2 regions of the Castellaniella sp. UC4447_H14 genome follow, and region 2 is predicted to be linked to the other one. Evidence: predicted binding sites of a transcription regulator. Region 2 holds the regulator's gene; the other holds the start of a gene.

The links. Region 2 encodes NrdR, which represses ribonucleotide reductase genes. Its sites were predicted from a motif close to CACNANATNTNGTG; they were not measured.
Region 1: the regulator NrdR is predicted to act here: its motif matches at 2,421-2,434, upstream of ACVCMJ_RS03380 (ribonucleoside-diphosphate reductase subunit alpha).

The regions. Positions count from the first base shown of each region.
Region 1 is NZ_CM129666.1:685,021-688,702, reverse strand. Features, by position in the region: gene ACVCMJ_RS03380 (ribonucleoside-diphosphate reductase subunit alpha) at 1-2,316, opposite strand, end outside; gene ACVCMJ_RS03375 (adenosylcobalamin-dependent ribonucleoside-diphosphate reductase) at 2,709-3,682, shown strand, end outside.
Region 2 is NZ_CM129666.1:2,024,111-2,027,792, reverse strand. Features, by position in the region: gene ACVCMJ_RS09755 (YbhB/YbcL family Raf kinase inhibitor-like protein) at 1-26, shown strand, start outside; gene glyA (serine hydroxymethyltransferase) at 90-1,334, shown strand; gene nrdR (transcriptional regulator NrdR) at 1,369-1,836, shown strand; gene ribD (bifunctional diaminohydroxyphosphoribosylaminopyrimidine deaminase/5-amino-6-(5-phosphoribosylamino)uracil reductase RibD) at 1,817-2,995, shown strand; gene ACVCMJ_RS09735 (riboflavin synthase) at 3,020-3,679, shown strand.

The DNA of each region.
Region 1 (3,682 bases), 1.3 Mb from region 2:
GAGCAGCTCGCTGCTGGAAACCTTGTCGTCGTCCTTGATGCGGCGCCAGAGGTCGGCCGAAATCCCCTGATCGGTGAATTTCTGGAACACGGCATAGGCCTTGATCATGTCGACCTCCGAGACGTCCCAGGCCGATTGATAGTGGAAGCTCGGATCGTCCCCGCCGGGTGCGGCCCAGCGGATGGTGACGGAGCCGTCGGTCTTGTTCAGGGTGACGTCGCGAACCGGATAAATGGAGTTGGGCTTGCCCAGCGCCTTGGATGAAGATTCACCGGGCATGTAGGCGATCAGGCACGAGTGTCCGATGCCGCCGTTTTGCACGATCTCGGCACGCAGGGCCTCCCAATCGTACTGGTAGTGGAAGTCGCCCAGCTCGTCCACGTTTCGGTTGTAGGTGTCGATGGGCAGCCAGCCGTCCGGCCACCGGGTCTTGTGCATCCAGCGAGCGACGCCTCGTTCCTTCGCGATCCGAAGCGATGCCCGGATGGCATGGTACATGTGGCGCTCGGCGATGCGATGCAGCTCCTCGCGGCCTTCCTTGGTGTCGTAGCGCAGTCCTTTCCGGGCCATGTGGGTGGCCACCCCCATGAGGCCCACCCCCGCGTTCATCCGCGCCTTGGCCGTCACGGCCACGTGCGGCAGCACATAATGGGAATTCTCGATGCAGTAATCGATCATCTTCAGCGTCAGGTACATCGCCTCCTGGTAGGCCTCGTCGTCATGCTCGCCAATGGCGTCGTACGCAATGGCTCCCAGCGAGCAGAGCGCGATTTCCGGTTCCCCATGGACCTCGACGACCTTTCGAACCCGGCCGCCGCCCGCGTCGGCCACGACCACGTCGCCTGCCTTGAGTTCACCGGCAAAGACGGTCCGCGGCACCATCGAATCCACCACGGCCACAGTGAGCGGCTCATTGAAGCTGAAGGTCTTGAGGCTGCCATCTTCGTCGTACTGGACGGTGATGAAGCCCACTTCCTGGTCCGAATACAGATCACGCATGTCCTCGTAGGGACGGTTCGGCTCGCTGATTTCCAGGCACAGATTGCTGGAGTGGATGGGCTCCTTGAAGGGGGTGTGGCGATTCATCTCGTCGACGTTGGCGAGATACGCCACGCCGGTCTCCAGCGCCTCGTTCAACGACGTGAGGATCAGGTCGCGCGGCTTGAAGTATTCCTTCTTGAAGGCAGGATCCGCTTCGAGCCGCAGGTATTCCCGCTTGAATGCATCGGTATCCGGGCTGAAGAACAGCCGCGTGAGTTCCGGGGCGGTCCATACGTTGAAGGAGAACGCCGATTCATTGCGAGCTACTTTTTCGGCAAAGAACTTGTTCGTGACCAGCGCATAGTGGAGGTCGCGGTTCTTCCGGTCTTCGGTGCTGCGCGGATTGCGCAGGTAAGCGATGACCTCGGCCTCCGGATCGAAGCCGGAGTAGTAGGTCGTGCAGGCTCCGCCGCGGCCCGCCTGCATGTTGGCGTGAACCGCCTTGCCCAGCGAGGCCAGATAGGGCAGCTTTCCCTGGTGCTGAATGAGACCACCGCGCACCGGATTGCCCTTGCTGCGGGTGATGAGGTGGCTGCCGATGCCGGCGGAGGCGGCCGTCATGCGATAGGCGATGTGGTCGCCCACCGCCAGCGACGCCTCATTGTCGTCGACGACATAGACGCAGCACGACGCGAAGCCGCGCAGTGTGGTGCCGAGGTTCACATAATTGGGCGTAGGCGCCGACATGCGCTTGGCGGAAAACTCGGTATAGAACCGCCGCACCAGGTCGATGCGCTTGTCCCTGGGTTCGGTTTCAGCCAGCGCCATGGCCATGCGCATGTAGACGAATTGCTGGGTTTCGTATTCCTGGCCGGTCGCTCGATTCTGCAGGCTGTACTTCTTGCGGATGTAATGCAGCGAAAAGTGCGGCGTGTCGTAGTCGAGCTCATGATTGATGAAGGACTCGACCCGCGCATAGTCTTCATCGTCGTAGTCCATGCGAACCATCACGTGGTCGGCGACCATGCGATCGTGCAGCGCGCGAACGGACGGAATGGATTCCCCGTGGATGATCTTGTGCAGGTGGGAGGCATACAGCCGACCGGCCATCAGATAGTAGGACCACGTGCCCTTGTCCAGGCAGTTCTGAATCAGTTTTTCCTGCAAATCGGAGGTGGCCACCGTGTCCGGCATCGTGCTGACAGCCTGGATGACGATGCTGCTCCAATCGACCTTGTGGCCCAGGGTGGCCGCGGCCCACCGGCCCCATCCGTTCAGCTTGCTGGGGATATAGGGTTCGATCCTGCCGTCCCGCTTGACGATATTCTTAATCATGATCCATCCTCTGGTTGTCGAATTCGCATGACCCGAATCGCGCCGTCCGTCGTTAGGCGGGGCAGTCAGGTGCAGGGGCAATCAGACACTGATTACATTGCATCAACTACATGTAGTGTCCGGAGCCGATTGTAGACACAATGGATGGTACCGTAAAGCGATTTGCGCGTTCAAGGGCGGGGTGGCGTGAACGTCTGTCATCGTGCCGTTTCCAGCGGCGAAATCGGCCGTCTGGGGGATAGCGCGATTATCACGGCACGACAGGTCCCGACACAAACTGAAGCGACCGGATCAGTGCCGCCCTGTGAGCGGGTGACATACAATGGATAGTAGAAATTCGATCAGCGACCACTACTGGTTGTGTGTGTCGCCTCTCTTGCTGAGGAGCTTTCATGAAGCGAGCAGACGCCATCGCGGGCCTGGAGCCGCAATCCATTTCCACCGAAGTCCTGTTGGAAAAGTACGCCAAGGGCACCGAAACCACCATTGACGAGATACAGCGGCGGGTGGCCCACGCTCTGGCCGCCGTCGAACCCGCCCGCAAACGGGCCCACTTCGAGACACTCTTTCGGGACGCCCAACGGCGTGGCTTCATTCCTGCGGGACGCATCAATTCGGCGGCGGGCACGGACCTCGAGGCCACACTGATCAATTGCTTCGTGCAACCCGTGGGCGACTCCGTGTCCAGCGTGGTGGACGGCCGGCCGGGCATCTACGATGCGCTCCAGAAGGCTGCGGAGACCATGCGCCGTGGGGGAGGGGTGGGCTACAACTTCAGCCACATCAGGCCGGCCGGCGCCAAGGTAAAGGGCACGGCTTCCAAGGCATCGGGACCCGTCTCCTACATGCGCGTTTTCGACCGTTCCTGCGAAACCGTCGAATCGGCCGGCGCACGGCGCGGCGCCCAGATGGCGGTCCTGTCGGTCACGCACCCCGACATCGAGGCGTTCGTCCAGGCCAAGCAGACGGCCGGCGAACTGACCAACTTCAACGTGTCCGTGAGCGTGACCGACGCGTTCATGCAGGCCGTGGAGGAGGACGCGGCATTCCCGCTGACGCACCCGGCTGAGCCCTCTGAGGAGCTCAAGGCCGCAGGCGCGCGGCAGCGCGAGGACGGGCTGTGGGTATATCGGGAAATCCGCGCGCGGACGCTCTGGGATGAGATCATGCGCTCGACCTACGACTATGCGGAGCCGGGCGTGCTGTTCCACGACCAGATCAACCGTGAGAACAACCTGCACTACATGGAAACGCTGGAGGCTACCAATCCCTGCGGCGAGCAGCCGCTGCCGGCTTATGGGTGCTGCTGCCTCGGGTCCATCGACCTGACACGCTTCGTGCAGCACCCCTTCGGCCTGCAGGACAC
Region 2 (3,682 bases):
TGAATCCGCGCCTCCACGTGCTGTAGCGTGCGGCGATCGCGATAGAATGCTTCGTTCAACCCGCCTTTCATGCCCCTCTAGGATCCTCCATGTTTGACCGCTCCATCACCCTCGATAAGGCCGACCCCGACGTCTGGGCCGCCATCCAGAAGGAAAATGTTCGCCAGGAACAGCACATCGAACTGATCGCCTCCGAGAACTACGCCAGCCCCGCCGTGATGCAGGCCCAGGGCACGCAACTGACGAACAAGTACGCCGAGGGCTATCCGGGCAAGCGCTATTACGGGGGTTGCGAGAACGTCGATGTGGTGGAGCAGCTCGCCATTGACCGTGTGAAGCAGATCTTCAACGCCGAAGCCGCCAACGTCCAGCCCAATTCCGGTTCCCAGGCCAATCAAGGGGTCTACATGGCGGTGCTCAAGCCGGGCGATACGGTGCTGGGCATGAGCCTGGCCGAGGGCGGGCATCTGACGCACGGTTCGCCGGTCAATGCCTCCGGCAAACTCTATCGCTTCATTTCGTATGGTCTGGATGACAACGAGGTGCTGGACTATGACCAGCTCGAGGCCCTGGCGCGTGAACACAAGCCCAAGCTCATCGTGGGTGGGGCGTCGGCCTATTCGTTGCGCATTGATTTCGAGCGCATGGCGCGCATCGCGCATGACAATGGCGCGTTGCTGATGATCGACATCGCCCACTATGCCGGCCTGGTGGCCGGCGGCGTCTATCCGAATCCCTTCCCCCATGCGGATTTCGTCACGACGACCACGCACAAGTCGTTGCGCGGGCCGCGGGGCGGCGTCATCCTGATGAAGTCCGAATTCGAAAAGCTCGTCAATTCCGCGATCTTCCCGGGCATCCAGGGCGGGCCCCTCATGCACGTCATTGCGGCCAAGGCCGTGGCCTTCAAGGAAGCGCTGCAGCCTGAGTTCAAGAGTTATGCCGCACAGGTTGCCAAGAACGCCCAGGTGCTGGCCAATACCCTGGTCAAGCGAGGTCTGCGCATCGTATCGGGGCGCACCGAAAGCCACGTCATGCTGGTCGATCTGCGCGCCAAGGGCATTACGGGCAAGGCTGCGGAGGCCGTACTCGGACAGGCCCACATTACCGTCAACAAAAATGCCATTCCGCACGATCCCGAAAAGCCCTTCGTCACCAGCGGCATCCGCCTGGGAACGCCGGCCATGACCACGCGCGGCTTCAAGGAAGCCGAGGCCGAACTCACGGGCAACCTGATTGCCGACGTTCTGGACAATCCCGAAGACGCCGGCAACATCGCCCAGGTCCGGGCGCGGGTCGACGAGCTCACCCGGCGCCTGCCGGTGTACCGCTGATCCACCAGGATGGGCGCCTCGCGCCCTTCACGCCATGAAGTGTCCATTCTGTAGCTGCCCCGACACCCAGGTCATCGATTCCCGGGTCTCCGAAGAAGGCGACACCATTCGGCGCCGCCGCCGTTGCTCGGCCTGTGACCGCCGTTTCACGACCTACGAGCGAGTCGATCTGATGATGCCGGCCGTAGTCAAGCGCAATGGGACCCGCGCCGACTTTGATCCGCTCAAGCTGCGGGCCAGCATGGCGCTGGCCCTGCGCAAGCGGCCGGTGAGCGCTACGGCGCTGGATGCCGCCGTGGCGCGGATCCAGGAGCGGCTGCTCACCAGCGGCCAGCGCGAGATCGCTTCCGATGCCGTGGGCGAGCTGGTCATGGCCGAGTTGCGGCAGCTTGACCAGGTTGCCTACGTGCGTTTTGCCTCGGTCTACCGCAGCTTTGGCGACATCCACGAATTCGTGCGGGCCATCGAAGAGTTTCGGGCGCATGACGACGCCGCCGACTGATCCGTCGGGCTATTCGCCAGAGGATCGCCGCTGGATGCGGCGGGCATTGACGGCCGCTGAACAGGCCCTGTTCCTGAGCAATCCCAACCCCAGGGTGGGGTGCGTGCTGGTGCGCGACGGGCGTTGGCTGGCGGAGGGTTTCACGCAGAAAGTCGGGGGGCGCCACGCTGAGGCCCAGGCTTTGCATGAGGCCGCATCCCAGGGCATGGACCTGCGCGGCGCGACGGCCTACGTTACGCTGGAACCCTGTAGCCACCAGGGGCGCACGCCCCCGTGTGCCGATGCCTTGATCCGCGCCGGTGTATCGCGCGTGGTGGTGGGGCTCCAGGATCCGAATCCCCGGGTGGCCGGTGGCGGGATTGCCCGCCTGCGGAGCGCGGGTGTCCGTGTCGACGTGGGGCTGCTTGCGTCGGACTCTCTGGCCTTGAATCCCGGCTTTTGCGCGCGCATGACGCGCGGCGTCCCTTGGCTGTGGCTGAAGTCGGCTCTGTCGTTCGACGGCCGCACTGCGCTGCCCGACGGCCGCTCGCAATGGATCACGGGCGAGGCTGCCCGTGCGGACGGCCACCGCTGGCGCGCGCGCGCCTGTCTCGTGCTCACAGGCATCGGCACTGTGCTCGCGGATGATCCGCTGTTGGACGTGCGCGCGATCGAGACCGATCGCCAGCCCATTCGCGCGGTGCTCGATACGCAATTCATGTTGGGTGAACAAGCGCGCCTCATCAACGGCGACCCGGTCTGGGTGTTCACTGCGCGGGCCGACGCCGCGAAGACCGCCCGGCTGGCTGCGCGCAACGTGCGCGTGATTGTGCTTCCCGCCGATGCCAGGGGAGCACTGTCGCTGCCGGCGCTGATGCGCTGGCTGGGCCAGCACGAGATCAACGAGGTGCACGTCGAGGCCGGTGCGCGTCTGCACGGTGCATTGGTGGCGGCGGACCTGGTGGACGAGTGGATCGGCTATGTCGCGCCGAAGATCCTGGGGGACGGACAGGGCCTTGCCGCGTTGCCCGATCCCGTGCCCGATTTGTCGTCGGCGCCGACCTATGAGTTTCTGGATGCGGTACAGTTGGGGCGCGATGTGAGGCTGCGCATGCGCCATCCGGGCCACTGGCAGGCGCTTCGGATGGCTTGTGGCCTGCCCGATTCGCGGTCGGCCTGAATCGCTGTTTTTGGTGGGACCACCATGTTCACAGGAATCGTCGCGGCTGTGGGCCGCATCATCGAGGTCACGCCGTTGGGCGATGAACCCGACGCGGGTGTGCGCCTGCAGATCGCGTCCGGCGGGCTGCCGCTGGATCGCACACGATTGGGTGACTCGATCGCCATCCAGGGAGCCTGCATGACTGTGGTGGAGCTCCGCGATCAGGGATTCGACGTGGACGTTTCGCGCGAGAGTCTGGACCGTACCTGTGGTCTGGACCGACCGGGCGACGTCAACCTGGAACATGCGCTGCGTATGGGTGACAGTCTGGACGGGCATCTGGTTTCCGGCCATGTGGATGGAGTGGGGCGCGTAACCTGCATGGATCCGGTGGGCGAATCGATCGAACTGCGGATCATTGTTCCGGCCCACCTGTCCCGATATCTGGCTTACAAGGGATCCATGACGGTCAATGGCGTCAGCCTGACGGTCAATCGCGTGGATGACCAGGAAGAAGGGACGGAAATTTCCATCAACCTGATTCCCCACACTATGCAGGTGACGACATTGCGCCATTTGCAGGTCGGGACGTCGGTGAATCTGGAAGTCGACATGATCGCCCGCTATGTCGAACGCATGGTGGGCGGGGTCACTGCGGCGCCGCGGGCTGGATTGCAGGACGCGGGTGATCTGCTAAAATAGCGG